3 regions of the Alcanivorax sp. NBRC 102024 genome follow, and region 2 is predicted to be linked to each of the others. Evidence: predicted binding sites of a transcription regulator. Region 2 holds the regulator's gene; each other region holds the start of a gene.
What was found. Region 2 encodes LexA, which represses DNA repair genes until DNA is damaged. Its sites were predicted from a motif close to TACTGTNTANNTANACAGTA; they were not measured.
Positions count from the first base shown of each region.

Region 1: a site for LexA is predicted at 8,707-8,726, ahead of ruvC (crossover junction endodeoxyribonuclease RuvC). Genes of this name have one in related genera too.
Region 3: a site for LexA is predicted at 5,597-5,616, ahead of A0251_RS07785 (PA0069 family radical SAM protein). Genes of this name have one in related genera too.

Region 1 covers NZ_BDAS01000006.1:102,881-113,036, forward strand. The annotation lists gene A0251_RS11110 (autotransporter assembly complex family protein) at 1-354, opposite strand, end outside; gene A0251_RS11115 (response regulator transcription factor) at 508-1,077, opposite strand; gene A0251_RS11120 (HAMP domain-containing sensor histidine kinase) at 1,074-2,264, opposite strand; gene A0251_RS11125 (class I SAM-dependent methyltransferase) at 2,465-3,085, opposite strand; gene A0251_RS11130 (hypothetical protein) at 3,085-4,308, opposite strand; gene A0251_RS11135 (PA4642 family protein) at 4,678-4,977, opposite strand; gene A0251_RS11140 (HU family DNA-binding protein) at 5,170-5,544, opposite strand; gene aspS (aspartate--tRNA ligase) at 5,914-7,677, shown strand; gene A0251_RS11150 (YebC/PmpR family DNA-binding transcriptional regulator) at 7,743-8,483, shown strand; gene ruvC (crossover junction endodeoxyribonuclease RuvC) at 8,771-9,289, shown strand; gene ruvA (Holliday junction branch migration protein RuvA) at 9,311-9,910, shown strand; gene ruvB (Holliday junction branch migration DNA helicase RuvB) at 10,155-10,156, shown strand, end outside.
Region 2 covers NZ_BDAS01000004.1:211,339-221,494, forward strand. The annotation lists gene A0251_RS08885 (quinone-dependent dihydroorotate dehydrogenase) at 1-975, shown strand, start outside; gene rmf (ribosome modulation factor) at 1,067-1,273, opposite strand; gene rlmKL (bifunctional 23S rRNA (guanine(2069)-N(7))-methyltransferase RlmK/23S rRNA (guanine(2445)-N(2))-methyltransferase RlmL) at 1,526-3,637, shown strand; gene A0251_RS08900 (glutaredoxin family protein) at 3,637-3,861, shown strand; gene A0251_RS08905 (DUF6482 family protein) at 3,906-4,211, shown strand; gene A0251_RS08910 (TatD family hydrolase) at 4,310-5,131, opposite strand; gene A0251_RS08915 (DUF1499 domain-containing protein) at 5,079-5,495, opposite strand; gene lexA (transcriptional repressor LexA) at 5,527-6,141, opposite strand; gene A0251_RS08925 (cyclic nucleotide-binding domain-containing protein) at 6,458-7,108, shown strand; gene A0251_RS08930 (universal stress protein) at 7,261-7,707, opposite strand; gene topA (type I DNA topoisomerase) at 8,176-10,156, shown strand, end outside.
Region 3 covers NZ_BDAS01000003.1:320,676-330,831, forward strand. The annotation lists gene A0251_RS07760 (DUF748 domain-containing protein) at 1-1,260, opposite strand, end outside; gene A0251_RS07765 (hotdog fold domain-containing protein) at 1,391-1,864, shown strand; gene A0251_RS07770 (alpha/beta family hydrolase) at 2,004-2,633, opposite strand; gene A0251_RS07775 (TetR/AcrR family transcriptional regulator) at 2,630-3,247, opposite strand; gene A0251_RS07780 (SDR family oxidoreductase) at 3,597-4,358, opposite strand; gene A0251_RS07785 (PA0069 family radical SAM protein) at 4,525-5,580, opposite strand; gene A0251_RS07790 (NAD-glutamate dehydrogenase) at 5,729-10,156, opposite strand, start outside.

The sequences.
Region 1 (10,156 bases), on a different contig from region 2:
CACCAGCTGATTGAAGGCAGGATCATTGGCGGCATCGCCGCTGATGCGGATGTCGGCCCGCTGCAGGATCACCGCCGGCCCGGTATTCACATCCAGGGTGACGCGTGCGCAGCCGTCTTGCTGGTCGGTTTGCAGGGATAAGGTGCTCTCGTAGTAGCCCATGGCCTGCAAGGCTTGCTGGCTATTGGCGAGGATCTGCCGGCGGATCAGGCCGAACTGGGCCGTGGGTGGCTCGCAGGGGTAGCGGGACAGATTGACCAGGGCGCGAATGTTGCTGTTGACCGCGTCGCTGGCGTTGCCAGTGATACGCAGTTGCGGGGCGTCATCAGCAAAAGCCGGTACGGCGAGCAGCATCAGAAATAGCGTTAGGAACCAGGTTGTCTGCTGCTGTGCCCTCAAGTCTTGCATCCCTGTGCGCTGTTTCCCGGCGGCATGTGGATTTGATGCTGTGTCCCACCGGTTGGGTATGTTGCCACTCGCCCAACAGTGTAAGGCAAGTTGTGACAGTCAGTCTTCGCGAAAGTGCTTGTCGCGTTGGTAGTCACTGGCGGTAGGGCGCTTTTTCAGTCGTCGTTGCAGGGTACGGCGATGAATGCCCAGGGCGTCGGCGGCCCGTGAAATATTGCCATCATGGGCATCCAGGGTGCGCTGGATGTGCTCCCATTCCAGCCGTTGCAGGGACGGGGGCGTGGCGGGTAAGGGCAGGGCCGGGTTGGCCGGGTCGGTATCCAGGGCCAGCAGGATGTCAGCAGGGCTGGCGGGCTTGGTGAGATAGTTGCGGGCACCACGGTGGGTTGCCGCCACCGCCGCGGTAATGCTGCCGTAGCCAGTGAGCAGAATGATACGGCAGTCCGGGAAATGTTCGAGGATCGGGACAATCAGATCCAGGCCGTTGTCGCTGCCCAGATTCTGGTCGAGGATGGCGCCTGCCAGGTCTGGCAAGCGGGCAAGCAGGGCGAGGGCCTGTTCCGCGTTGTGGGCCACGGCCACACGATTGCCACGATGCTCCAGGGCGCGAGCGGTCTGTTCGGCCAGCGGCTCATCGTCTTCAACCAGCAGGAGTTGGCGCACAGTCATCTGGCGAGCTCCCGTGGCCAGTCGATACGAGCCTGGGTCCAGCGAGGTCCCAATTCCATTTCCAGGTGTGCGCCCATTTGCTCCAGCGTGGTGCTGACCAGCGTCAGGCCAATCCCCATGCCTTCCCGCTCCGACGGGGCGTGGGCGGGGCCGTCATCGCTAACTTGCAGGCGGTAACTCTGATCCCGGTCATGCAGCGTGATTGCCAGTCGCGAGGCGCCGGCATCCATGGCGTTATAACCCAGGTTGCAAAGGACCCGGAACCAGCCTTCCGGGTTGGCCACGTTGGGGTTGGTATCCAGTTGATGGGTCACAGAGAGGGTCGGTGCCAGATGCCGAAGGTGTTGTTGCAGCCTGGTCAACAGCTCACTGAAAGGCAGGGATTCCGGTAGCGGTGTGTCGTCGCCCTGTTTCAGGCGTCGGGCCACGTTTCTTGCCAGTTGTTCCATCTGTGTCACTTCATCACGAAGCGCGCCGGGCAGTTGTGGCGAATGCAACAGATTGTCTGCCAGCATTACCAGCGTCCCCAGCGGGGTATTCAGCTCATGGGCCTGGTCAGCCAGGGTGGCGGCGATCTGGTACATGTGCTCGCGGCGACCGGCCAGGTCAATGGCCTGCTCCTGCTGGCGTTGCTGTTGGCGCATCAGGCGCTGGATCACCTGTCCCAGCAAGGTCAGCATGACCAGCAGGGCGATAAAAACCGCGGCCATGCCGACCCCATGCAAACCGCTGAGTTGGTGGCTGAGAGCATGAAGGGGGCTGTCCATGGCCGGCATCTGATACCAGCTCATGGACACCATATAGCCGCCCAGTGCCAGGGCGGCCACCAGCATTCCGCTCCTCAGTGGCAGGGTCAGCGAGGCCAGCAGGGCGGGGACCAGCAGATAGAATGACAGCGGGTTGCCGGCGCCGCCGAACCCCTGGATCAGGCCGGTAAACAGGATCGTATCCAGGGCCAATTCCAGTGTTAGCAGCGGAGCGTGGCGCTGGCGACCCACCCGGTGTGACAGCAACGTGATCAGGCTGGGCAGCAGCAAGGCCGCCAGCCAACCCAGCTCATACAGGCGATAGCCGCTATGCCCCTGACTTTGCAGCACCATCAGGGCAAGGGTAATGATCAGCACCAACAGACTGCGCAGCCATATCAGGCGCAGTCGCCAGTTCAGTAGGGGGGGGCGGTTATCCATGGGGCTATTGTAAAGGGAAAGTGCCGCGAGTGGGTGTGGCAGTTTGTCCCGTCGGGTGAGTTGAAAGTTCAAAGTTTAAACGCGTTCCGGGGTGCCGCCTCCCGGAGTCTCACTCTCCGCGCTCATGGGTTTGAGCGCTGGCATGGCATAGCAGCGCACCAAGCGTTGTCTCGCGCTTTTGAACTTTCAATTTTGAACTTTTAACTGGGTTTCAGCAGCGCCCCGTCAAGCAACTCCCCGGCAAAGGCGGGCAGTTTCGGGTGGCGGCGGTGGCTGGCCTTGTGCAGGCGGAAACCGGCTCCACGGAAGATGCTGGCGGTATCGCGGGTGAGTTGGCAGCCGCAGGCCAGGTGCTTCCAGGCCGGGTTCATGCCTTTTTGCAGGCGCTGCACCCACCGACGTTCACTGAGTACATGCTCCAGTGCCAGCAGGGTGCCGCCGGGTTTGAGTACCCGGAAGGCCTCTGCGGCGGCCCGCTCCGGATCCGGGATGGTGCAGAATACCAGGCAGGCGACCACGGTATCGAAGTGGTGGTCCGGGTAGGGAAGTTGCTGGGCATCACCGGTGCGCAACACAAACCGCTCCGGCCGCGCACACTGGCTGGCCGCTTCCTGCGCCAGCGTTAACAGCGCCTGAGCCGGTTCGATGCCGTGGATCTCTGTGGCCGCATCGCCATAGAAAGGAAAGTTGCTGCCGGTGCCGACTCCCAGTTCCAGAACACGTCCCCGGGCCTGGCCGATGATCCGCTCGCGATCCCGGTAGACCGGACGGGTTGCCCAATCCAGTAATACCGGGAACAGCGTATCTTCGTAGAGTGACATCAGCCGCGTGGGGGCAGCACGTAGTTTTCCGGATTGTTCAGCATATCCATGGTCAGCGGATCGCTGATGATGCTGGTCAGATTACGGTCCGTCTGCTTGCTGAACTTGCGGCGCAGCTTTTCAAACTTGCGGAAGCTGCGGAAGTTCAGGGCATACAACCGCACTTCCTGCAGGCGCTTGTAGGAATACATCACGTCCAGGGCATCCATGGAAAATTCCGGACGGATTTTCATGGCCTTTTCCAGGTAGCTGATCGCTTCATTCAGATCGCGCTTGCGGTTCATGTAAATGAGGGCGTTGGCGTATTCATAGTTGACGATGGGAATGTCGCCAGCCATTTCCAGCGCTTCAGCGAAGGACTCTTCCACGGTGGTGGTGCGTGCCCCGTAGGTCATGCGGCCGGTGAACTTGCCGACCCGGCGCATGATGCCGGCATCCACGCCTGCGCGGAAAGCATGGGCGAGCGGTTGCTCCGGCATAACTTCCACCACTTCCTCGGCGCTGCTCTTGATCTTGCCGATATAGCGTCGTGCGACAACGATGGGGACCGGAGATTCTTCGGCGATACGCGCGATGGCGTAGGCGTAACCCAGCTTCACGGTGGCCACGATCGGCGCTACCTCCGGGTCATCCTCAGCTTCCTTCATATCGTCGAAATATTCCTGGGCCTGGTTCGCCACGTCCTGCAGCATCATGTACTTGGTGCTCTGGCGGTCCGCCAGGTAAATCGCATACATGAGCTGGGAGAACAGGGAAGGAATCTTGCCGATGGCGCCCAGTTTCAGGCCCTCTTCCCGGGCTTTCTGGAAATCACCGGCAAAGAACATTCGCCACACTTCCAGGTAACGGCGTTCCAGACCGTCGAAATCCTTGCCATCCCAGTTCTGGATGTCTTCAGACATAAAGGGGTATTTCTTGAACTGGGTGCGCATGTAGTCCGCAGAGGGGTAGGGGACTTTCAGGCCGCGCATCAGGTAATCCCATTTTTCCCGGATTTGCGCGTCGGTGTAGGTGAAGTAGCTTTTCTTGTAGGGGACGTCGTTCCATTTTTCCTGGAAGATGCGTTCATCCACGGGGATTTCCTGCATTTGCAGTTCTTCCGCGGTGACTTCGTCCATTTCATCATCGTAGTCATCGTCCCGCGCCGCATGAAGTTGCAAGCTCAATGTACAAAGCGCGATCAGACAAAGGGAGTGCCAGAGTCGTTGAGGATATGCTGTCATGATGGTTACAGCTCTTGTTGTTGTTGTGTGTTTTATCAGGGTAGGGAATACAACGTGCTGTAGTCCTTGCCGCCCGCTGCCTGTGAAGACAGAGGAAACAAAAACGTCAGCGAAGCCTTGTCAGGCTTTTCCCAATACCCCGTTTTGGAGGCTATATGATCGCCGGGCCCCGATAGCCCTTGTAATGGCTTAACAATGCCATGGGCTTGGGCGGTGGACAAGTTTCTGAGGGTATCTATTTCCCTTGGGAAATGTATCTGTAGGGTTGCTGCCCGACAGGAGTCAGGCGACGGGGGAGGTCTCAGGGAGCCGCTGGGCAACACCTCGCCGGGTACGCAAGGGGTTATTCAGAGACTCCCTGGCAGCCAGCTAGCGGGTGCCGCCGGCATCACGGAGCAGCTGGGCATAGTCGCTGCACTTCGGGTGGCTCTCGATCAGGGCCAGCAGGGTGCGGCCCTTGGGGTCACGGGCGTTGATATCCCGGCCGTTTTCCTGAAAGAACCCGATGAAGCGCTCGAAATCTTCGGCCCGCAGGGCCCGGTAGGCTTTCTCGAGCACGTGGAAGTCGGCGTCGACCCCTTCCTCACTGGAGAAATCCAGGAAAACCTTGATCTGTTCGTCGGTCATCGGCTCGCCGATTACCTTCTTTTTGTCCTTACGCTCTGCCATGGGCGCGCTCCTAGTGTTGTGCAGGGGCTGAATGCTGGCGCCTCGGAGTGGCTGCGGTTGGCCAGAAAACAACCAGGGTCAGTCAGCGTGATATCAGTGGGCGCGGATTATAGAGGCTGGGGTGGCCAGGGGCCAGAGGAGGGAAAAGAGAAGGTCAACCGCCGGGCCGGAGCCCGGCGGTGGCAAGCGGCATCAGGATGCCATGTCCTTGAGCTTTTTCAGCGGACGCACTTTTACCATGGTGCGGGCCGGCTTGGCGGCGAACGTGGTTTCTTCGCCGGTGAACGGGTTGATGCCCTTGCGTGCCTTGGTGGCGGGTTTTTTCTGGGTGACGATTTTCATCAGGCCCGGCAGGGTGAACTGGCCAGCACCGCGTTTCTTCAGATGACCTTCCATGATGTCGGCCAGCTCATCGAATACGGCGTTGACGTCTTTCTTGGTCAGGCCGGTGGTATCGCTGATCTGGTTAACGATCTGGGTCTTGTTCATCGGTTCGGTGATGGTTTTAACCTTGCGAGCCGCAGTAGCGCTGGTGGCTTTGGCAGCTGTCTTTTTCTTTGCAGCCATGGATTACTTACCCCTTGTTTTGTGTCTTCCTGAGAATGTGTGTCTCCGCCGATCGGCGGGGAACCGGTCTTGCTTCCCTGTCAGGTACGCCCCTGGACTGCGCAAACTCAGAGGGCCACTGAATTGGTTCGCATCTGTTATATGCCATGAATTTTCACTGCACAAGCCGTGAAACCACTATTTTTTACGGACTTTCAACAAAAATGGGGCGGATGTGGCCTGTTTGGCAGGGAATCGCCCCCCGGCATGGCTCGCAGGCGGTGGAATCGCTATACTGTGGCGCCTTTTTCAGCGACCCGGGGACTGGTACTGCCGACAGATGCGGTTGGCCCCGGGTAGCGCCCTCAGAAATACAAGCGGAAGTTAAGCATGCGAAGCCATTATTGCGGTGATTTGCGAGCCTCCCACGATGGAGAAACAGTTGAGCTTTGCGGTTGGGTCAGTCGCCGCCGTGACCACGGTGGGGTGATTTTCCTCGACCTGCGTGACCGTAATGGTCTGGTGCAGGTGGTGTTCGATCCGGACACCGTGGAAGCCTTCGCGCTGGCCGACAAGGTTCGCAGCGAATACGTGGTGCGCCTGACCGGTCTGGTGCGTATGCGCGATGAAGCGGTGCGCAACAGCAAGATGGACACCGGCGATATCGAAGTGCTGGGCAAGGAACTGACCATTCTCAACGAGGCGCAAACGCCGCCGTTCGAGCTGGATGCCCATTCCGCCGCTGGCGAAGAAGTGCGCCTCAAGTATCGCTATATGGATCTGCGTCGTCCCGAAGTGCTGCGTAACTTCCAGTTCCGTTCGCGGCTGACCCACGTGGTCCGCGCCTTCCTGGAAGGCGAAGGCTTCATGGATGTGGAAACCCCGATCCTGACCCGGGCCACCCCGGAAGGTGCCCGGGATTACCTGGTGCCCAGCCGTACCCATCCCGGTAGCTTCTTCGCCTTGCCGCAGTCTCCGCAGCTGTTCAAGCAGCTGCTGATGGTGGCGGGCTTCGACCGCTACTACCAGATTGCCAAGTGCTTCCGTGATGAGGACCTGCGCGCCGATCGTCAGCCGGAGTTCACCCAGATTGACCTGGAAGCTTCCTTTGTGGAGGAAGAGGACATCATGGGCATCACCGAACGCATGGTGCGCTCGGTGTTCAAGGAGCTGCTGGATGTGGAGCTGCCGGACTTCCCGCGCATGCCGTTCTCTGAAGCCATGCAGCGTTTTGGTTCCGACAAGCCGGACCTGCGTATCCCGCTGGAGCTGATCGACATCGCCGATCTGCTGGCCGGTGTGGACTTCAAGGTGTTCTCCGGCCCGGCCAACGATCCGAAAGGGCGTGTGGCGGCCATGAAAGTCCCGGGAGGGTGCAGCCTGTCCCGCAAGGACATCGACGGCTATACCAAGTTCGTCAGCATCTACGGCGCCAAGGGGCTGGCCTACATCAAGGTCAACGATCTGGCGGCGGGTGCTGAAGGGCTGCAATCGCCGATCCTCAAGTTCCTCACCGAAGAGGCCATCCAGGGCATTCTGGAGCGCACCGGCGCCGAAACCGGCGACCTGATCTTCTTCGGTGCCGACAAGGCCAAGATCGTCAACGAAGCGCTGGGTGCGCTGCGCGTCAAAGTGGGCCACGACCTGAACCTGGTCGAAGGCGACTGGGCCCCGTTGTGGGTGGTGGACTTCCCCATGTTCGAAGAGGACGAGGGTCAGTACTACGCCCTGCATCACCCCTTCACCATGCCCAGCTGCAGCCCGGAAGAACTGAAGAGCAACCCGGAAGGGGCCCTGTCCCGTGCCTATGACATGGTGCTCAACGGTACCGAACTGGGTGGGGGTTCTATCCGTATCCACAACCCGGCCATGCAGCGTACCGTGTTCGAGGCCCTGGGTATTTCCGATGAAGAGGCGGACGAAAAGTTCGGCTTCCTGCTCGACGGTCTCAAATACGGTGCACCGCCCCACGGTGGTCTGGCTTTCGGTCTGGATCGCATGGTCATGCTGATGACCGGCTGTGACTCCATTCGTGACGTGATCGCTTTCCCGAAAACCCAGACCGCCTCCTGCATGATGACCAATGCGCCGTCACCGGTGGACAGCAAGCAGCTGCGTGAAGTGGGTGTGCAGGTACGAAAAGAAGACAGTTGATTCGATAACAACCGGCGGCGCGGCCCGGCCGCGCCGGTCTGTTCGTAGCAATTACGGGAGACACCATGGCAGGACACAGTAAATGGGCCAATATCAAGCACCGCAAGGCGGCCCAGGATGCCAAGCGCGGCAAGATCTTTACCAAACTGATTCGTGAAATCACCGTGGCGGCCAGAATGGGCGGCGGTGAAACGGCGGACAACCCGCGCCTGCGGGCGGCGGTAGACAAGGCCCTGGGTCAGAACATGACCCGCGACACCATCGACCGGGCCATCAAGCGCGGCGCCGGTGGTGATGACGATGCCAACATGGAAGAGATCACCTACGAAGGCTACGGCAAGGGAGGCGTGGCGGTGCTGGTGGAAACCATGACCGACAACGTCAACCGTACCGTCGCCGAGGTGCGCCATGCATTCTCCAAGTTTGCCGGTAATCTGGGCACCAGCGGTTCCGTGGCCTTCCTGTTCACCAAGCGTGGCGAGATCTTCTTCGAGCCCGGCGTGGACGAAGAAAAGCTCATGGAAGTGGCCCTGGAAGCCGGTGCCGAGGACGTGGAAGAAAACGACGATGGCAGCTTCCTGGTGATTACTACGCCGGACAAGCAGTTCGGTGATGTGGTTGACGCCCTGCGCGAGGCCGGCCTGGAGTTTGCCGATGCGGAAGTCACCATGCATCCCTCCACGGAAGCGGAGATGGATGCGGATACCGCTGAAACCGTGCAGAAGATGATCGATATGCTGGAAGATCTGGACGACGTGCAGAACGTTTACACCAATGCCAGCTGGCCGTCGGAAGAAGAGGAATAGCTACTAGCTACGAGCTGCTAGCTATCAGGAAAACAAAAAACCCCGCAGAGTCGGGGTTTTTTGTTATTTGGCTTGCGCATCCTTCGGGCCGGGCCACAATCCTGCTAGAAGCTAGAAGCTAGAAGCTAGAAGCTAGAAGCTAGAAGCTAGAAGCTAGAAGCTAGAAGCTAGAAGCTAGAAGCTAGAAGCTAGAAGCTAGAAGCTAGAAGCTAGAAGCTGCTTCAACTGGACATATGGACAGCTGTAAGGTACAACTGGACCAGTTTTTATTTTCGGGTCAGCGGCTTATGGCATTACTACTGGGGATCGACCCCGGCTCCCGGCGAACCGGCTACGGTCTGGTGGAGCAGGTGGGCAACCGCAGTCGGGCAGTGGCCTTCGGGACCATTACTACGACCCATAAGGACATTCCCCCGCGCCTGGGTGAGATTTTCGCCGGTATTCATCAGGTGGTGATGGATTATGGTCCAGCGGAAGTGAGTATCGAAAAGGTGTTCATGGCCCGCAACGCGGATTCCGCCCTGAAACTGGGGCAGGCCCGGGGAGCGGCCATTGCCGCGGTGATGCAGGCTTCGCTGCCGGTGTTTGAATACTCTGCCCGCCAGGTAAAGCAGGCAGTGGTAGGGCGCGGCGGCGCGGAAAAGGGGCAGGTGGCGGAAATGGTCAAGTATCTGCTTGGCCTGGAAAAGCGCCCCCAGGAAGATGCCGCCGATGCGTTGGCCATCGCCTTGTGTCATGCCCATATGCGTGTGTCACTGGCCCGGATGGGTGGAGCCACCGCAGTCAGAAACGGACGAATACGCTAAAAAGGACAGTAAAACACAGCCATGATAGGACAACTGCGCGGAACCCTGCTCGAGAAACGCCCTCCAGTGCTGTTGCTGGATGTGAACGGGGTGGGCTATGAAGTGGAAGCCCCCATGACCGTTTTTTACAGCTTGCCGGAGACCGGTGAGCCGCTCACCCTGCACACCCATTTCGTGGTGCGTGAGGACGCCCAGTTGCTGTATGGCTTTGCTGATCGCTATGAGCGCGAGCTGTTTCGGGCACTGATCAAGGTCAACGGCGTCGGCCCGAAAATGGCCCTGGCCATTCTCTCCGGCATCGAGGCAGACCGGCTGGCGCAATGCATTCACGATCAGGACACCACCTCGCTGGTGAAAGTGCCGGGCATTGGCAAGAAAACCGCCGAACGACTGGTCATCGAAATGCGTGATCGGCTCGACAAGATTGATGGTGGTCCAGTGTCCCTGCCGGGGCAGACGCCTCTGGCCCAGCCGGACGATGCCCGCTCCGATGCCATCGCTGCCCTGGAAGCGCTCGGTTACCGTAACAAGGATGCCGCCGCCGCCGTTGGCAAGGTGGCAGAGGAAGGCGCCACCAGTGAGCAACTGATCCGCCTGGCACTGAAAAGTCTGGCGCGCTGACCCTGGTAGGAGCCATGCTCGCATGGCGAACCTGGCGGCGAATCCACTGAAGGGCGTTTGAAAACCTGACGTTTTTTCGTGGCTCGCATTGCAGCCTTGGCATCATGGTTTACTTTGCGACCCATCACAGGGCGCCTTCGGCAGGCTCTTCCAGGAAATCTACAGGGAAAGATGACTGCCGGTACCAATCCGTCTACGCTAGCTCAACATCACTCTCATAACGCTGGGTCTCCCTACTGCAAGCAT
Region 2 (10,156 bases):
CTGTCTGAAGAACATGCCCACGAGTTGACTCTGGCCATGCTGCGCAAGCGGACTGGCAAGTTGTGGCCGGGCAGTGTGTCTGCCTCTCCCAGGGAGGTGATGGGCATTGAATTCCCCAATCCGGTGGGGCTGGCGGCGGGCCTGGACAAGAATGGTGACTGCATCGATGGCCTGGCCGATCTGGGTTTTGGCTTTATCGAGGTGGGTACGGTGACACCACGTCCGCAGTCGGGTAACCCCCAGCCTCGTTTATTTCGCCTGCCCAAGGCACAGGCGCTGATCAACAGAATGGGTTTCAACAACCTTGGTGTGGATTATCTGGTGGGTGCGGTGAAACAGAGCCGCTACAAGGGCGTGCTGGGTATCAATATCGGCAAGAACAAGGACACGCCGGTGGAAGACGCGGTCCAGGATTACCTGATCTGTCAGCAGAAGGTGCATGCCTACGCGTCCTATCTGGTGGTGAACGTCTCTTCTCCCAACACTCCGGGCCTGCGCAGCCTGCAGCACGGGGATGCCCTCAATGAGCTGCTCGGCACGCTGCGCGAGGCCCAGAGCCGTCTGGATCAGCAGCATCGCCGCCGTGTCCCGCTGGTGATCAAGATCGCACCGGACAACACTGACGAAGAGCTGCAGGCCATGGCGGAAGCCTTTGTTCAGCACGGTATCGATGGTGTCTGTGTAGGCAACACCACTCTGTCCCGTGAAGGGGTCGAAGGGCTGCCCAAAGGGAATGAGCAGGGAGGCCTCAGTGGTGCCCCCTTGACGCCTGTTGCCAACCGGGCGCTTGCCTCCATGAGCCAGGCGCTGAAAGGCCGAATTCCGATTATCGGCGTGGGCGGCATCAATAGTGCCGCCGATGCACTGGAGAAGCAGCGTCTGGGAGCCGATCTGGTTCAGATCTACAGTGGTCTGATTTATCAGGGGCCGGGCTTGATTGGTGATATCGCCCGCGCTTGGCCCAGGGCTGTCTGAGATAGAGGCCAGCAATTAAAAAGGGCCCGGGAGGGGCCCTGTGAGTCGGCGCGTGACACGCCGGCGCGGTGTTGAACTGTTAAGTCAGGTGTTAGCCGATATTTTTCAGATTCTGGATACTGGAGACCCCCAGCATTCCTTGTGCGAAATCGGTGCGACCTTCGCGCCAGCCGCCCATCCAGTTAGTACGTGCACTGAGGGTGCCAAACGGGCATTCCTCACGAGATTTTCCATCCAGGCCGGCGTTGTATCCCCGGCTGTAGGCGCGGTCGTCTTTGTTTCGTTTTTGTCGCTTCATAGACGCTTTCCCTTTCACAGATAGCGGTATTGACAATGACCCCTGGCAGAGAACAAGGCCAGTTATCGGGGTCGACCAATTCAGTATGGGAAACCGTTGGGGTGGTGTCGAATATCATGTAGCAATATGGTTCGTGCTTGTTAAGCATATGACGTATAAAGGGCAGCTTGATGACAGTTTGTGTAACGCATTGAAAGATATAACGTTAATTTTTTCGTTGCGCATAAAACAGTCACTTACGAGGTATCAGTAATGGAATTTGTGGCCACCAGCATGCCCGGCATTGCCGAGTTGCTGGCCGATGAACTGTCGTCACTGGGGATATCGGTAACAGAAACCGGTCGCGCCCATGTGGCGTTTAGCGGCGGGACTGCGGATGCCCTGCGGGTCTGCCTGTGGTCACGGCTTGCCGAGCGGGTGTTGTTGTCCCTGGGAACCCTGGGGGTCTCTCCCGATATTGCCCCGGAAAAGCTGGCTGCCAGCCAGGACTGGCTGGCGCTGGTGGGCAATGATGCGCCACTGCATATCCACCTGGAACACGGGGTGGGAGTGCGTGGGGATAACCGAATCAGTACCAAGCGCTTTATTCAGGCGTTACCGCCACAGTTCACCATTTCCCGGGATGCCCGGGGCAGTTGCTGTATCCGTGCCCGGCTGGACCCTTACCAGGCACATCTGTGGCTGGATCTGGCTGGCGATCCCTTGCACCGCCGCGGTTACCGGCTGGCCGGGGGACGGGCGCCGCTACGGGAAACCCTGGCCGCGGCCATGCTGTGGGCGTCAGGCTGGCGTCATGGCAGTCATCCGGCGGCCCTGATGGATCCTTTCTGTGGTTCCGGCACCCTGCTCATCGAAGCGGCGCAAATCGCCGCTGGCTGGGCTGCCGGCGCCCAGCGCAAACAGTACGGTTTTCAGCAGTGGCGGGGTTGCCGTCGTCAGCTCTGGCAGGAGGCAATGGCGGAGGCGGCCGATAGCGTCCGTCAGCCGCTTCCCGAAATGTCCCTGAAGGGTTTCGATGTGGATGGCCGCGCTATCCAGCTGGCCCAGCAGAATGCGGAGCGGGCAGGGGTGCGTCAGGCGATTCACTTCGAGCGCCGTGAACTGGGGGCCCTGCGTCCCCGGGATTTTGCCGATCAAGGGCTGCTGGTGGCCAACCCGCCCTGGGGCGAACGCCTGGATGAACAGCAGCAGGCCGGCTGGCTGCATTTCGCGCTGGGACGATTGCTGGCCAGGCTGGCGCCGAACTGGCAGGCGGTGTTGCTGGGAGCCGATGCGGAAGTCATGGACCGCTCCGGCATGGATCTGCAGGGCCAGTGGCGACTGAAGAACGGACCGTTCAATAATTTCATCCGTCTGTATCACTCTCGCCAGCCGGCGCCGGTGGAGGTGGTGACCATTGCTGAGTCATCCGCCTTTGACGTACCGGAAGGGGCGCAGCCCCTGGTAAACCGTCTTCGCAAGAATGGCAAACATCTGCGCCGCTGGCTGGAGCGCGAGGATATCCAGTGTTATCGCCTCTACGACCGGGACTTACCGGAGTTCAATGTGGCGGTGGATATCTATGGTGACCAGGTACTGGTTCAGGAATTCAAAGCGCCGAAAACCGTGGACCCGGAAAAGGCCAAGCAACGCCGGGATCTGGCGGTAACCGCAGTCCGCGCCGCCCTGGGTGTGCACCGTGAGCAGGTGCATCTGCGCACCCGGGAGCGCCAGAAAGGCAACCAGCAATATCAGAAACTGGATGGCCAGGGCCGTTACCGGCTGGTGCGCGAAGGGCAGGCACAACTGTTGATCAACCTGCAGGACTATCTGGATACGGGTCTTTTCCTTGACCATCGACCGACACGACTGAAGATTGCCGAGGAAGCCAGCGGTAAGCGCTTTCTCAATCTGTTTGCCTACACCGGCTCGGCGACCGTGCACGCCGCGGTGGGAGGCGCCAAACGCACCGTCACGGTGGATGCCTCAAAACGTTATCTGGAGTGGGCAGCCTGCAATCTGGCGGCCAACGGTTTCTCCACTGACCAGCATGAGCTGGTGCGAGCCGACACCATGCGGTGGCTGGACGAATGTCAGGAACAGTTTGATCTGGTGTTCTGTGATCCGCCGACCTTTTCCAACAACAAGTCACGCAGCGACTTCGTGGTGGAAGAGCATCACGGTGAGCTGATCCGCAAGATCATGCGCCGGCTGGAGCCGGGCGGGGTGTTGTATTTTTCCTGCAACTATCGGCGGTTTGAACTCGACCCGAGTATCAGCAAGTGGTATCAGGTAGACGATATTACCCGCTGGAGCATCCCGGAGGACTTCCGCCGGAATGACAGGATTCATGTCTGCTATGCCATTCGGCATGTGGAGGACTGATGAGTGTAGTGCTTTACACCACGGTGGGCTGCCATCTCTGTGAACAGGCCCGGGAGCTGGTGTCCACGGTGGCACCGGATATCACGCTGACGCTGGTTGATGTGGCTGAGGATGATGAGTTGCTGGCGCGATACGGTGAACGCATTCCCGTGTTGATGAAGGAGGGACGGGAGCTGGGTTGGCCTTTTGGTCTGCTGGATGTGCAGCAATTTCTGGCAGGTTGAGTGATTGATGCGGGCTTCACAGCCGTGGAGCCATTATTGCTCATATGGAAACCATCAGCCCGAAGAAACTGCACAAGCGCAAAGCCGATGAGGTTGAGATCTTCTCAGCCTGCCTGTCCGTCTGTACCGTCAAGGTGCGTTTCGGTGAAACCTGGTACTGGGTGGCCGACGACAGTGGCAAGATCATGCGCTTTAATGGCCCTGAGCACGCCAACAACCAGCTCCAGACCCTGGTCACCAGCACGGCGCATTTGCTCCATCATTCCGCCCATGCGGAAATGGTCGGGCAGCCGGAAGGCGAGGTGATACCGCCCCTGCGGGTGCGTTTTCACTGGCGAAGCCAGACCTGATCGGTTGGTGCCTTGCTTGCAAGGCGAGGGCTTGGTGCAGTTCCCTCCCTCGGGAAGCTTCGGTTTGCGAGCAAAGCTCCAACGGGGTCTGGTTTCGCTTATCTGAACAGCGCTCGCGCGTTTTCACTCGTCATGCCCGCCACCCGGGCCACATCTTGCCCCCGCAAACTCGCCACCCGTTTACCGATCCAGGGCAGCAATGAAGGCTCATTGCGTCGCTTCTTCGGGGGCGGCTCCGGTAGATCCCGCGGCAGCAGATAGGGGGCATCGGTTTCCAGCAACAGTCGGTTATCCGGAATATTGTGCACCAGCTCTGCCAGTGGTTTCCCGCGGCGTTCATCACAAATCCAGCCGGTAATGCCGATATGGCAATCCAGGTCCAGATAATCGAAAAGTGCCTCGCGGGAACCGGTAAAGCAATGCACTACGGCACCCACAAGGTGATCCCGATAGGCTTTCAGGATGGGCGCAAAGCGTTCATGGGCATCACGTTCATGGAGAAACACCGGTAGCTTATGCTCCACTGCCAGTGCCAGCTGGGCCTCAAAGGCGTGCTCCTGGTCGGAACGCGGGGAAAAGTCTCGATTGAAGTCCAGCCCCATCTCGCCGGCGGCTTTTACGCTCTGCTGTCCCAGTAGTTCACGCAGTTCCTTTTCCAGCGCCGGCGAGTAGAAGCGGGCGCTATGGGGGTGCAGGCCGGCAGTGGCAAACAAATCGTCGTGTTGGCTTGCCAGCGCTATGGCCTGGCGGGATTCTTCCACATTGGTACCGGTGAGCAATTGCCAGGTCACCCCGGCGGAGCGGGCGCGTGCCAGTACCTGGTCCCGATCGTCCTGGAATTGCTTGTCGGTCAGGTTGACGCCGATATCAGCCCAATGAACGGGAGCCGTGTTGAGGGTAGAGTTGTGAGGTGCTGTCATCAGGGGCCTGCTCCGCCAGTTGTTCGCGCAGGGATTCTACCCGACGACGGTTGGCACCTAAATCCCAGTAACCCACCCGGGATGCGGACCGTACTTCTACCATGCCATCTTCACGGACATAAAAAGTCACATCATCCACGAAGCGAAGCAGGCGACTGGAGAAGCGGGCCTGAATGCGGGACTGACCGACCACGTCGAATTCAACCCGGGGTAACTGGCGTAACAGTGCCTGCAGGCGGGCCATGCTTGCCTGGCGGGTTTGTGCGACCTTCAGCGGAGCGACCCGGCGGTCCTCATCGGTTGCCAGGCTGGACACGCAGTTGGGCGAATCCGGGCAAGGGGCGAGAAGATTCGTATCGGACATGGCGACGGCACTCATCAATAGCAGAACGGCACTAGTAAGAATTCGGATCACGGATTAGCCCCACAAAAATACCCTCGATGATCAACTGATCCGCCGGCACCTTGATGGGCTCATACGCCTCATTGGCCGGTAGCAGGGTAGCGCTGGATTTATTCAACTTTAGGGTCTTCACTGTGACTTCTTCGTCAATGCGGGCTACCACGATTTCGCCGGAGCGGGCCACGTTGGATTTACGTACGGCAATCAGGTCGCCATCGAAAATGCCGGCCTCGATCATGCTGTCGCCCTGTACCTTCAACAGGTAGGTTGGCCGTTGTTTGAACAGCCCCTGGGGGACGGGAACCGTGCGCTCCACGTTCTCGATTGCCTCGATGGGAACGCCGGCAGCGACCTTGCCCACCACCGGCAGTTCTTCTTCCGACCAGAACGCATTATCGAGTAGCTGAATCCCGCGGGAGCGGTCGCTGTGGAGTTTGATAAAGCCCTTGCGTTCCAGTGCTCTCAGGTGGTCAGAGGCGGCATTTTTGGACTGAAAGCCCATGATGTCGGCAATTTCCGCACGCGTCGGAGCCATACCGGTATCGGCGATACATTCGCGGATACAATCCAGTACCTGTTGCTGGCGATCGGTGAGTTTGCTGCTCATAACCTTCTCCATGTTTCCCGCAGGATTTCGGTTCCATGCCGGGGCGCCAATGGCGCTTCTGGCTGACCAGGCTGTCAGTCGAGGCTGACAGCCGGTGCTACAAAACCGATGCTAGCACAGGTACTGATAATATGAACAGTGCTATTTGAACAGTTGTCCGGGTCGGTTTTTCGACCGTTGAGGGAGGATATCGTTGTCCTATGGGAGCGCTGGCACTAGCATATTGAAGGGAGCTTCTGAGCGGTTGCGTGTCCTTCCGGATTCGCCCTGCAGCCGGAGTCTCCGATAATAATTCCATCAGACCTGGGGATAGTAGATGGAGCAGGCCAATAATAATGATTTCGGCCAACAACGGACTCGGCAACTGTTATCCGGTGTCCCGTTTTTCAATGAAATTGCCCGTGACGACCAGCATGAATTCGCGCATCTGGAGCGCAATACGCGCCTGTGGGTGGCAGGTTCCGGTGACACGGTGATTCGTGCCGGGGATGTGGATTCCACCTTGTATTTCCTGTTGCGGGGGCAACTGGAAGTGCTCTCGGAGCATGCCGGCGACACGCCACTTTATTACGTTTCTCCCGGTGAAGTCTTCGGCACCCTTTCCATGCTGCTGGGCACGCCGCGCAGCGCCACTATCAAGGTGGCGGAGAATGCCCGCGAAGCCGTGCTGGCAAGCCTGGACTTCAATCAGTTCAACGAGGATGACGGTCCTTATTCACTGGCGACGCGGCTGGCCTTTTTCCACATGATCGTTCATCACATCCGTTGGACGCTGGAAGTCAAAAGAATGCAGTCTCCGGATCACGAGCTGGTCCAGTCCATGCGCAAACTCCCGGTGTTTCACGGCGAGAAAGGCAGCCGGGAAGAACTGGCGGCTCTCAAGGTTCAGGCCCAGGGGCTGGCAGAATTGCTGTGTCGCTGGAATGAAGAAGGCCCGGAAGGGACGGGGGCGTTGCAGCTCACTTGAGGGCAATTAATAGTTAATAATGAATAATTAATAACGTCGCGGAATGAGTTATCTGTGCTGCAACGCAAGAGGCCGCGCCTATACTATGGGCGCGGCCTCTTTGCTTTCGTATTCCTCAAGCATCCAACCGCGAAACTATTCATTATTAACTATTAATTGCCTTTCTGATCCACCTTCACCGCCAGCACATCACAATGCGCCCCCGGCACCAGTCCCCGGGCGGTGGAGCCCAGTAGCAGGGCCAGGCCGCTGCGGGTGTGGCTGCCGACCACGATCAGGTCGGCGTGCAGCTTGTCAGCCTGGTCGAGAATGGTCTTCTCAATGGAGCCCAGCTCCACATGAACATTGTCGGCGGGAATCTGATAGCGGCTGGCATAGGTGTCAGCGGTCTCGCGGGCCTGTTGCATCAGGCCGCTCTGCAGGTCGGTCACATCCATGGGCACATCGGCACCGTAGGCCAGGGCCAGGGGCTCGATCACATGGATCAGATGCAGTTCACCGTCGTTGCCGGAGAGGACCCCGGCGGCACGGGATAGCACCTGTGCAGACTCATCACTGCAATCAATGGCGACCAGAATTCGGCGGTAGGGGCTCGGCACGGTTCTCTCCCTGAGACGGTGACTTTTCTGCAGTATAACGCGCTTTCAATGGCTTTCCAGGGGGGGGAGAGCGCCGCTTTGAGGGTTGCTCCACAACCGCCTCTGGTCTACTACTAAAAAGACGGTGCCTCTGACGAACTCACTGCGAGCCCGTGGTGCCTTGCGGGCGCGCTCTGCGGGTCCTGCTGGCTGACGTTCCCCGGTTTTTTTGCATGTCCAGGGGGATGCGTGGAGGGAGAGACAGACGCTGTGAAACTCGCGCCGGGATTGCGATCCAGCCCGGGAGATCGGGCACGTGGAGGGTTATTCAGAGGCTCCCCGGAAGACAGCAGAGCTTGACCCGGCCATACCGGCGCTGTCTAAATAGCGCCCGAAGAGGACCTGCGTCGCCCCAGCCACTGTCATAGTGGGGTAAGGGCAGCCGGTCTGTGCTCTGTTCAACAAACCGCCGCCATTGAGAACCTGAGAATGGGAAAAACTCTTGTTATTGTGGAGTCGCCTGCCAAGGCCAAGACCATCAACCGCTACCTGGGCGACGACTTCGTAGTGAAGTCCAGCGTCGGCCACGTACGCGATCTGCCGGTCAGTGGCGGTTCCAAGAAGAGCACCCCTCAGGAACGTGCCAAGGAGGCCGCCTATACGCGCTCACTGCCCAAGGAGGAGCGCGAAGCCTATAAAAAGAAGAAGGCCAAGGCCCAGTTGATCAACCGCATGGGGGTCGACCCGGAGCACGGCTGGAAGGCCCATTACGAGATCCTTCCCGGCAAGGAAAAGGTGATCGACGAACTCAAGCGTCTTGCCGCCAAGGCCGACCGCATCTATCTGGCCACGGATTTGGACCGCGAAGGGGAGGCCATTGCCTGGCACCTGCGGGAAGTGATCGGCGGTGATGACAGTCGCTTTGACCGGGTGGTGTTCAACGAAATTACCAAAAAAGCCATTCAGGCCGCCTTTGAGCAGCCGGGCAAACTGGATCTGAGTCGGGTGGAAGCCCAGCAGGCCCGCCGCTTCCTGGACCGGGTGGTGGGTTTCATGATCTCGCCATTGCTGTGGGAAAAGATTGCCCGTGGCCTGTCCGCAGGACGGGTGCAGTCCGTGGCGGTGGAACTGGTGGTGGAGCGAGAGCGGGAAATCCGCGCCTTTACTCCGGAAGAGTTCTGGGAAATGCGCAGCGACACCCACAGTGATCAGGGCGAAGCCCTGCGCCTGGAAGTGGCCAAGCACAAGGGGGAGAACTTCCGCCCCAACAATGGCGATGACGCGGAAGCACATCGTCAGGCATTGCTGCAGGCCGGTACGCTGACCATCAGCCAGCGTGAGCAACGTCCTACCCGGTCCAAGCCTTCGGCTCCCTTTATTACTTCCACGCTGCAGCAGGCGGCCAGTACCCGCCTGGGATTCGGGGTGAAGAAGACCATGATGATGGCCCAGCGCCTCTACGAAGCTGGCCACATTACCTACATGCGTACGGACTCCACCAACCTGAGTGCAGATGCCGTGGCAGCCTGCCGGGAATGGATCGGCGAGAAACTGGGCGACAAGTACCTGCCCGAGAAGCCGTTGTCCTACAGCAGCAAGGAGGGCGCCCAGGAAGCGCACGAAGCGATCCGCCCCTCCGACGTGCGCCGCACCTCCGACTCCCTCAAGGACATGGAGCGTGATGCCCAGCGTCTCTACGAACTGATCCGTCGCCAGTTTATTGCCTGCCAGATGCCCCCGGCGGAATACCTGAGCACCACGCTCACCGCCACCGGCAATGACTACGAGCTGAAGGCCAAGGGGCGCATCATGAAGTTCGACGGCTGGACCCGTATCCAGCCCCCCGCTTCGCGCAAGGGTCAGGAAGATACCTTGCTGCCGGATGTGAAAGAGGGCGACCGCCTGACCATCGACCAGGTGGACATCGATCAGCATTTCACCAAGCCGCCGGCCCGTTTCACTGAAGCCAGCCTGGTGAAGGAGCTGGAAAAACGTGGCATTGGTCGTCCGTCCACCTATGCGGCGATTATTTCCACCATTCAAGATCGTGGCTATGTGCGCCAGGACAACCGCCGTTTCTACGCGGAAAAAATGGGCGATATCGTCACTGATCGTCTGGCGGAAAACTTCCCCAACCTGATGGATTACAGCTTTACCGCCCGCATGGAGGAAACCCTGGATGAAATCGCCGAGGGCCGCCGTAACTGGCAGGATGTGCTCGATGAGTTCTACCGGGATTTTGTTGCCAAACTGGAAGCGGCCCAGGGTGAGGGCAGTGGCAAGCAGGCCATTGGCGGTATGCGTGCCAACCTGCCCACGGATACCGACATCGAGTGTCCCAAGTGTGGCCGGCCCATGCAGATCCGTACCGGTTCCACCGGGGTCTTTCTGGGCTGTTCAGGGTATAGCCTGCCACCGAAGGAACGCTGCACGGCGACCCTGAACCTGTTGCCCGGTGAAGAAGCCGAGT
Region 3 (10,156 bases), on a different contig from region 2:
TTTCAGGGTCAGGGTGCCGTCGGACAGCGCCAGGGTCTGAGCCGGTTGCAGGGTGCGATCGGTGAACCGCAGTCCACTGCCGGCAACCTGCACGTTCTCCAGGCGAACAATCCATTCGCTTTTACCTTGCTGAACTTTCTGGGCCGCCTGCTCTGCCTTCTCTTTGACTTCCTCGACGCGCTCCTCCGCCGCCTCCCGATCAACAGGCAGGAACAGCGTTGCCAGATCAATGCCCTGACCATCCAGTACCACAGTGACACCGGGATCGGTAACGGTCACATTGGGGATCGTCAGTTCCTGGGCATGGGAGTCCAGCGCCACGCCTTCAACGCGAACCTGCGGCAGGGAGACACTGGGCGTGTCCTCACCGGGTTTTAACAGCTGCAGCTGTCGCAATATCAACTGGCCGTCGCTGAGCAGCACCCTGGGTTGAGGCTCCGCGTTGAATTGATACGCGGTTTCCACATCCAGCTCACCGGACGGCACCGTAAAACGCACTTCGTTCTTGAGCAGGCGCGCCAGCGGGACCAGATCGACCTTTTCCACATTCAAGTGGCCCTGCGCGCTGAAGGGGGTAAATTCGAAACGGCCCTGCCAGTCAAGGACGCCGCCGTCCGGCCCTTCCAGGCGAATGGCGTAGTCATTGCTGTTTTCGTCCTTGCTCTTGGTAGAGAAGTTGCTCACCGTGAAGGCCAGCGGCAGCACTAAAGTCTCTGGCTCTTCACCGGTGGCCTCGGTAAAACGCAGATCGCCATCGGCAAGACTGAGGCTGGCTATGGAAATGGCCGGCAACCCCGGCTCTTCCTGCTCCGGCTCCGCGGCTTCCTCCTCCGGAGTCTGGGCAAGCTGCGTCTGGATATGGCTCAGCACATCATCAAAGCTGAAGGTATTACCGGGGTTGCGCTGGGCCCGCACCGTCAAGGCATCGAGCATGATCTCATCAAAATGCCAGCTCCAGCGGAACAGGGAAGACAGCTGGAAATTCACATACAGCTGGTTGAATCCGAGCAACACCTCGGTCTGGTCGTCTTCAATGGAGAAACCTTTCACCGTGGCGCTTAGCACCAGAGGGTTGATCTTCACCTCCTCAATGGTGACTTGCCGACCGGTCAGGTCTGCCAGTGCCTGCCTGGCATTATCCCGGACCAGGCCCGGTGCCAGGAAAAACCCCAGCAAGGCATAAAGCAGATAAAGGCTAGCCAGAATAATCAGGGTTTTCACTTTCCAGCTACTGCTTTTCCAGGCCTGTAGCACCTTCACAACTGCCTCCTTTCAAGACCTTTCAATGTTGACGCCATGGTAGCAGTTGCGCGCGCCAGTGGCGCCCCAAACCCATTGCGCCACCCGGACGGCTGTGGAAAATGGGCGCATCTTGCACAGGAGTCCTGCCATGAGCGACAACTACCTTCTGAACATGTATGAAAAAGCCCTCAAGCTGCCTGCTGGCCGCAAGCTGTTTTCCATGGTGTTCAGCCGCAAAGCCCCCTACTTCGCTACTATTACCCCGACCATCAGCGAACTTCGCCCCAATTTCTGTGAGGTAAAGTTCAAGAAACGTAAAGGTGTGGAAAACCACATCCAGACGGTGCATGTGATCGCTATCTGCAACGCCCTGGAATGCGCCATGGGTGCCATGGCGGAAGCGTCCGTGCCCAAACACCTGCGCTGGATCCCCAAAGGGATGAATGTGAATTACACCGCCAAGGCCACCAGCGACATCACTGCTACCGCCGAGGCCAACCCGGAAGACTGGAAACCCGGCGACCTGCCCGTCACCGTGAAGGCCATGCGTGATGACGGCACCGTAGTCGTGGAAGGCACCATCAATCTCTGGATCAGCGAGAAACCCAAGAAGGGCAATTGATCGTTGAGAATGATCAGGTACCGCCCTGCCCTCAATACACCCGGGGTTGGGTGAAAACGCAAGAGGCCGCGCCAGGATATCCCGGCGCGGCCTCTTGTGTTTCCTGGGCGACGTTTTCCGCCAACCTCTGGTGGAAGCGCTAGCCTCCCTGAATCAATCCTGCTGCCGCCACCGCGGACTCTTCAATCAAGTCAGCCTGAATCAGGCCACTGCGCTTCAAGGGTTTGAAATCATGATCGCCACTGGCGAGCCAGTGCACCCGAACGTTCCCCGGCAAGCCATAACCCGCCACTTCCTCCGGCTTACCGAAAGGGTCACGCTCACCCTGGCATATCAGCATGGGCACCGTCAGATGCCGCAGATGCTCGGTGCGGGTTTTCTCAGGTTTGCCCGGAGGATGAAACGGATAGCCCAAGGCCACCACCCCGTGGATGGGGGGACAGTCTGCTTCCGCTGCCAGCAGCGAGGCCATACGCCCGCCCATGGACTTGCCGCCGATCCACACGGGCAGAGAGCCCTCCGGCAACACCGCCAGTACCTCCCGGAAGTGAGCCAGCAACTGGGGGGCGCGATTGGGGGGAAACTTGCGCTGTTCCTGACGCCGGCGCGCCATGTAGGGGAACTCGAACCGGACCACTGAGATCCCCCGCCCGGCAATGGCCTCAGCCATCACGTTCATGAAGTCACTGTCCATGGGCGCTCCGGCGCCATGGGCCAATACCAACAAGGCAGAAGGTTGCTCGGCACGATTCCACAACAGCTCTATCACAACGCCATCTCCAACGCCTTGAGCTGAGCCTGCAACGCCGTTTTGAAATCGACCCGGAAAAGATCCAGCCCCGGTGTATCAAGTATCTTCTCTACCACCGGTGCCGGATGACTGACCGCCCAGCAACCGATCAGAGTCTGTTGCACCTGCATGAGATAGGTGGCCGCCTGATCCCCCGTCAGGGCATAGGCCTGCTGTATCCGTTGCGCCAGGACCGTAAAGCGGGACAGCAGCGATTGTTTGAACTCACGGGCCGCGTCTTCCTCCAGATTCTGTTCCAGCACCGAATGCAGGATCGCTGTCAGACGACAAAACAACGGCCGCGCCACCAGCAGCTCGGACAGGGCCTGCCACAGCGGCAGGCTGTCATTCACCGGCGCCAGACTCACCTGCTCCAGCTCGTCCAGGTAGAGGCCCAGAAACAGGGCTTCCTTGGAAGAGAAATAACGATACAAGGCCGCTTTGGTAACGCCCGCCTTGCGGGCAATGGACGCGAGGCTGATCGCTTCAAAACGCTCCTGCTCGAAGAAGGTGGCCGCTGCCGCAAGAATCTGGGCTCGCCGTTCCGCCTTCTGCTCCGGGGAGCGGGCGCGTTGAAAAGGACATTCGGCCATAGTGAACCTCTGATTGAGTCGGGTAGCAGGCCTGCATTTACATCATGCCGGCCTGATTTCCACCGAAACGGTTATCCCGTCATTACCCTGCAGGGCGGCATGACAATAGGGTGCAATTGGCCTCAGGCGAACAACACCCACACCCTTACAGGGTCATTGGGACCGGGTCATTGATAAGCACGGAGACAAACGCCGCCTGGTCTGAACACCCGGAAGCCGCGCTAAAGTGCCACCGCGACCTCCTGGTTTAGCCAATGACGGCAACTATCCCTCGCGCTATCAATGCTCAATATTTCGGATGCAGCTCGCCCCGGCCCCAATGCTTCCCATGGGAGAAGTCGTCTGCAGATTACGCCTGCAGCATGCCTGCCAGTCGGCGGGTAATCATACGGGGGGACAGTTTGCCCATCCACACCAGCAGCAGGTTTTTCAGCCCGGGAATCACAATGGCACGACGGCGTGCCGCCAGGGATTTCTTCACCACCGCGTCCGTTCTCATGGTGCCTGCCTTGAACAACAGGGTGTCGGTCATGTGTGCTTCGGTGGCGAACTCGGAGTCGGTGGCGCCAGGACACAGGGCGCTCACCGCCACGCCGCTTGCTTTCAGTTCCTCATGAAGACCTTCGGAAAACGAAAGGACAAACGCCTTGGTGGCATAGTAGATAGTCATGTTCGGACCAGCCTGGAACGCCGCCGTGGACGCCACATTGATGACAAACGCATCCTGAGCCTGCTTGAGAGCCGGCACCAGGCGCCAGGTCAGATCTACCAGGGCGGTCACATTCACCTGAACCATATCGAGCTGGCGCTGCAGATCCAGGTCGGCAAACTGCCCCCGATCACCGAAGCCGGCATTGTTGATCAGACCGGTCACCGCAATCTGCTGTTCTTCGAGCGCCTTGACCAGTTCTGCAGATGCCTGCGGCTGCGCCAGATCCGAAGCAATACACGCCACCTCAATGCCGTGCCCGTCACGCAGCTCAGCCGCGAGCGCTTCCAGCCGATCCAGTCGCCGGGCAACCAGTACCAAGCTCTTCCCTTCCGCCGCCAGTTGCCGGGCAAATTCCTTACCAATGCCGGCGCTGGCGCCAGTAATAACGACTGCTTGCATGTCTTCTCTCCATTAAGTAACCATTGGTCACTAATTTAGAGAAAACTTACCGCCATGTAAATAACCGCTGGTCACTTAACCCATTTGCCTTGCCACTACCCCTTGAGAGCCCGGGTTTTCAGAGGAATCTTCGCTTTACGAGCAAAGCTCCAACAGCGCCATCGCTTCAGATCGCCCCCTCGGCCACCCCCCAGAGGTTGAGCTGACCATGGGGGCCCGGCGGCACAAAGCCACTGGTATCCAGGGATTGGGCTTCCCTGGCTTCCAGGCCGGCCCCCTTGCAGGCGGAAGCAAATCGCTGCCGTAACAGATGCGCCCAGGCTCCCTGACCGCTCTGTCGCTGATGCCAGCGGCTATCGTAAATGGCGCCACCATGGAGATCCCGCATCACCGACATCACCTTTTCCGCCCGCTCCGGGTAATGCTCATGGAGCCATTCCTGCCACAGTGGTCCCACCTCATGGGGCAGGCGCAGCACCACATACCCTGCCTGCTGCGCCCCCGCCTGGGCCACCTGCTCGACGATATCTTCCAGTTCGTGATCATTGATAAAGGGAATGACCGGCGCCACCAGCACCGTCACCGGCACACCGGCCCGGCTTAACTCACGAATCACCTTGATCCGCTCACGGCCACCACTGGCCCTCGGCTCCAGCTGACCCTTGAGACGGTTGTCCAGCGTGGTCACGGACACCGCCACCGAAGCCCTGCTCTGACGAGCCATGGGCGCAATCAGATCCAGATCACGGAGCACCAGGGTGCTCTTGGTAATCAGGCTGAAGGGATGCTGACAATCCACCAGCACCTGCAGCAATTCGCGGGTGATACGACGCTCTCTTTCAATGGGCTGGTAAGGGTCTGTCACCGTGCCCAGCACAATGGGGCGGCAACGGTAAGAAGGTTTGCGCAGACTATCGCGCAGCACTTCCGCCGCATTGTCCTTGCAGAAAATTTCACTCTCGAAGTCCTGCCCGGGTGATAGATCCACATAGGCATGATTGGGGCGCGCGTAACAGTAGATGCAACCATGCTCACAGCCCCGGTAGGGATTGATACTCTGCTCGAAGGGCAGGTCCGGACTGCGGTTGGTCATGATCAGGCTTTTCGCCTGTTCACGGTGATAGCGGGTGGGTCGGTTCACCGGCGCGTCATCCCTGTCAGTGTGGCTGACGGCAAAGCGCCCCGGTATCTGGCTGAGGGTACCCCGGTTCACAGCAGGCATAATGGCTCCTGTCGAATACTGTCTTTTTGTACAGTATATCGAGACGAGCCCGGACTCAATACTTTTTACCCAACGCTACCCACCCACTCCGTTGGCGCCTTGCGAGCAAGGCGCCAACGGGGAAATGAGGGCGGGACATAAAGGGCCCTCACAAACTCCGCAGCTTGCGCAGCTCCCTTACCCCGACCGCCAGTGTCATGAAATCGTGAGGGCTGTCGGCCTGCAGGGTTTGCAGGCGGTGAATGCCGAAGGCAACCTTGCGGCTGGCCTTGTCCTCCCAGGCCTCGAAACGGGCGGTGGCGCTGTCGCCCTCCTGCTCCAGCACCTTGGCCGCGACCTGACGGTGCAGGCGATAGGTGTCTTCGCGCAGGTTGGCGCGGGCCAGGGCCTGCCAGCGGCCCTGTACGCTCAAGTCGATGATGGAAGACAACAGCCAGAGAATCTGCAGATGATCACCCACCAGGAAATAGACTTCCGCCGCCAGCTTCAGTGGCACCTGGGCCTGTGAGGCCAGCTCGATCACGTCCGGGGCGCTACCCAGCACCATGGTGTTGGCGAGCAGGCGAGCCTCTTTTTCCGGTACACCGTCGTCGCCCATACCGGTCACGGCCTGATCCCACTCCTGACGGTAACTGCCCGGCAGGATGTCCGGCAGCATGGCTTCCAGTTCGCCAATGGACTGGCGATAACGATTGACCGCTTCCGCCACCGGACGGCGCCCCCATTTGTAATGGATCAGCCAGGTGGTGACGTGTTTCATCAAACCTATGACACGGCCATAAAGTCGCAGCTGTACCTGGCTGTCCACTTTGCCATCCAGCCCATCCACCGGCGCCCAGTACAGGTCACCGTCAAACACCGCATGGGCCATGGCGTAGGCCTTGACGATGCGATGCAATGACAAGCCGTGTTCGTCCGCGTAACGATGAGCAAAGGAGAACCCCATACGATTGACCACCGCATTGGAAAGCACGGTGGCAATCAGTTCCCGTCGCAGGCCATGGGCCAGCAAATCCTCGCGGTAGGATTCCACCAGCTCGCTGGGGAAGTAGTTGAGGACGTCCTGATCGAAGAACGGATCGTCCGGCACATCGGTGGCCAGCATGGCATCGAACAGGGCGTTCTTGGTGTAGGACAACAGCACCGACAGTTCCGGCCGGGTCAGCCCCTTGCCCCGGGTGCGCCGCTCGCTGAGTCCTTCGTCATCCGGCAGGTATTCCACCGACCGGGTAAGCATGCCCTGGCGCTCCAGGGTGCGCAGGTGGTTGGCGTGTTCGTCGAGACGACTGGGCGCATTGAATTCCAGCAGGCTGAGGGCCAGGGACTGCACATAGTTGTCGCGCAGCACGGCGCTGGCCACATCATCGGTCATCCGTTCCAGCAGCGGATCCCGGGTTTCCCGATCCAGACGACCATCGCGCAGCCGCTGGTTAAGTGGAATCTTGATGTTCACTTCCCGGTCGGAGCTGTGCACGCCGCCGGAGTTGTCAATGGCGTCCGTGTTGATACAGCCGCCGTTCAATGCGTATTCGATGCGGCCCAGCTGGGTCAGCCCCAGGTTGCCGCCCTCGCCCACCACCTGGCAGCGCAGGTCGCGGCCGTTAATCCGGATGGCATCATTGGCCCGGTCCCCCACCTGGGCCTGGCTTTCATTGCTGCCTTTCACATAGGTGCCGATGCCGCCGTTCCAGAGCAACTCCACCGGTGCCTTGAGAATGGCAGTAATCAGTTCTGCCGGGGTCAGGGTCCGTTGTTCGATCCCCAGGGCCTCACCGGCCTGCGGGCTCAGGGTGATGCTCTTGGCGCCGCGCGACCAGACGCCCCCCCCTTCGGAAATCAGCGAAGCATCGAAATCCTCCCAGGTGGTACCGCGGGTGGTGAAAAGACGCTGCCGCTCGGCAAAGGTGGTTGCCGGGTCCGGGTCCGGATCAATAAAGATGTGCATGTGGTTGAATGCGGCCACCAGCTTGATCTGTTCGGACAACAGCATGCCGTTCCCGAACACGTCGCCGCCCATGTCGCCAATGCCCACCACCGTAAAGGGCGTTGTCTGAATATCCTTGCCCGCTTCCCGAAAGTGTCGCTTGACGCTTTCCCAGGCGCCACGGGCGGTGATGCCCATCTTCTTGTGGTCGTAGCCGGCACTGCCGCCGGAGGCAAACGCGTCCCCCAGCCAGAAGCCGTATTCCTCGGCCAGACCATTGGCAATATCAGAAAAGGTGGCCGTCCCCTTGTCCGCCGCCACCACCAGGTAGGGATCGTCGCCATCATGACGGACCACCGATTCAGGCGGCACCACTTGGTCGCCAACCCGGTTGTCGGTGATGTCCAGCAGGCCGCGAATGAATTCCTTGTAACAGGTGATGCCCAGTTTCTGCCAGGCCTCCCGGTCCGCCGGGTTGCCGCGCTTGAGGACGAATCCGCCCTTGGCCCCCACCGGCACGATAATGGCGTTTTTCACCATCTGCGCTTTCACCAGGCCCAATACCTCGGTGCGGAAATCCTCTCGCCGGTCAGACCAGCGCAGCCCACCCCTGGCCACCGGACCACCACGCAGATGAATCCCCTCCATCTGGGGGGAATAGACAAAGGTTTCATACATGGGCAGCGGCGGCGGTAATTCCGATACCTGACTCGGGTCCAGTTTCAGACTCACATAGGATTTGTCACGGCCGGCGGCATCCGGCTGGTAAAAGTTGGTCCGCAGCCCGGCCCGCACCACACTGAGAAAAGCCCGCAACACCCGGTCCGCATCCAGGGAGGCCACCTGATCCAGCTGGTGATCCAGAGTCTGGGCCAGGGTGATGCCCTCATTTTTACGGCGCTCATCGCTAACGGCAGGATCAAAGCGGATCTCGAATAGCTGCACCAGGGATCGAGCGATCCGGGCATGGTCCGCCAGCAACTGCTCCATGTAGCCCTGGGAATACGGCAAGCCGGTCTGCACCAGATACTTGGTCAAGGTACGCAGGCAGACGATTTGCCGGGAGTTCAGTCCGGCCAGCAGCACCAGTCGATTCAGCCCATCGTTCTCCGTATGACCGTGCCAGCATTCCAGGAACGCCTCTTCAAAAAAGCGCTTCTGCTGCACCGGCCCCAGGGCGCAATCGCCATGCACCTGAACATCAAAAACCTGAATCCACTGGGCCTCACCCTCGCGGGGCATGACCTGGGTGGGCTCTTGCCTCACCACTCGCAGGCCAAAATTTTCCAGTGCCGGCAAGACTTCTGACAGGGCGATGGGTTTCTTCTGGCTATAGAGACGCAAACTGGTGGGGCACGCCGCACCGTCCTGACTGTTGATCGACAGGGAAGGCAACACCGGCTGGGCATCATGCAACTGGGCCAGGTACTGAATATCTGCCGCTGCTTCCATGGGGCGGGTGTTTTCCTGATATCCCACCGAAAAGGCATCGCCATAGCGCAGGGATAACGCCGCACCCTCTTCCCCGTCCTTCTTGAGAATATCGCGAAGCTGGTCCGCCCAGGTCCGGGTCACCGCCAGCAACCGTTCTTCCACCTGTTCCTGGGACATGGCCAGGCGAGTGCCCTGGGGAATGCGGATAATGCAGTGGATTCGGGCCAGCCCTTCGCGCAGGAAGTCCACGGTGCGCTCCACCGAATTCCCGTTGCAAAGACTTTTCAGCTCGGCGGTGACGTGGTCGCGCAGCTCTCGGGAATAACGCTCGCGGCTGAGATACACCATGCAGGAATAGAAACGGCCATAGCGATCACGGCGCATGAACAGGCTGAGATGATGGCGATCACGCAGCGCGCGAATTCCCATGCAGGTGTGATAAAGCTCTTCCTCGCTGCACTGGAACAACTCGTCCCGGGGAAGTTGATAGATAATATCGCGCAGATGTTTGCCGGAGTGGGAGCGCTCGGGCAGGCGGGAGCGCTCCAGTACATAGTTGACCTTGCGACGTATCAGCGGAATATCACGGGGCCGGTTGATGTAGGCATCCAGAGAGAACAAGCCGATATAGCGATCCGTCCCTTCCACCGTGCCGTCTTCGGCCAGGCGTTTCACCGACACCACATCCATATAGTGGGGATGATGAATCGGCGAGCGGGCATTGGCCTTGGTCACCACCACCAGACGGCCATGGGAAATGTACTTTGCCATCTCGTCATGGGGGGCGATAAATTCTTCCGCATTGGCGTAACGGCTACCGGCCTGGGCCAGGCCCAGACCCGCATCATCATCCAGGGTCAGCTTGATGCCATCTGCCACGGGCTCCGCCCGGGAACGGGCATAGCCGAGAAAGGTGAAATGATCCTGGGAGAGCCAGTCGATGAAGGCACGCGCTTCGGCCAGCTCTTCCTGGTCCCGGTTGGGAAACTCCGCCGAGAGATTGCGCTGGGTGGTTTCCAGATTATCCAGCATGGCCGGAAAATCCTGCACCACCACCCGCAACTCCCCCAGCACCTGTTCCAGATGTTCCTGCAGATGCTGATAGGCGTCATCTTCGGCCAGCGGCTCGAATTCCACATAGATCAGTGATTCCGCCGGGTGCTCACCATCGCCAACCCCCACCACCCGAGTCATGTGGCCGTGATTATCGCGGAGCAC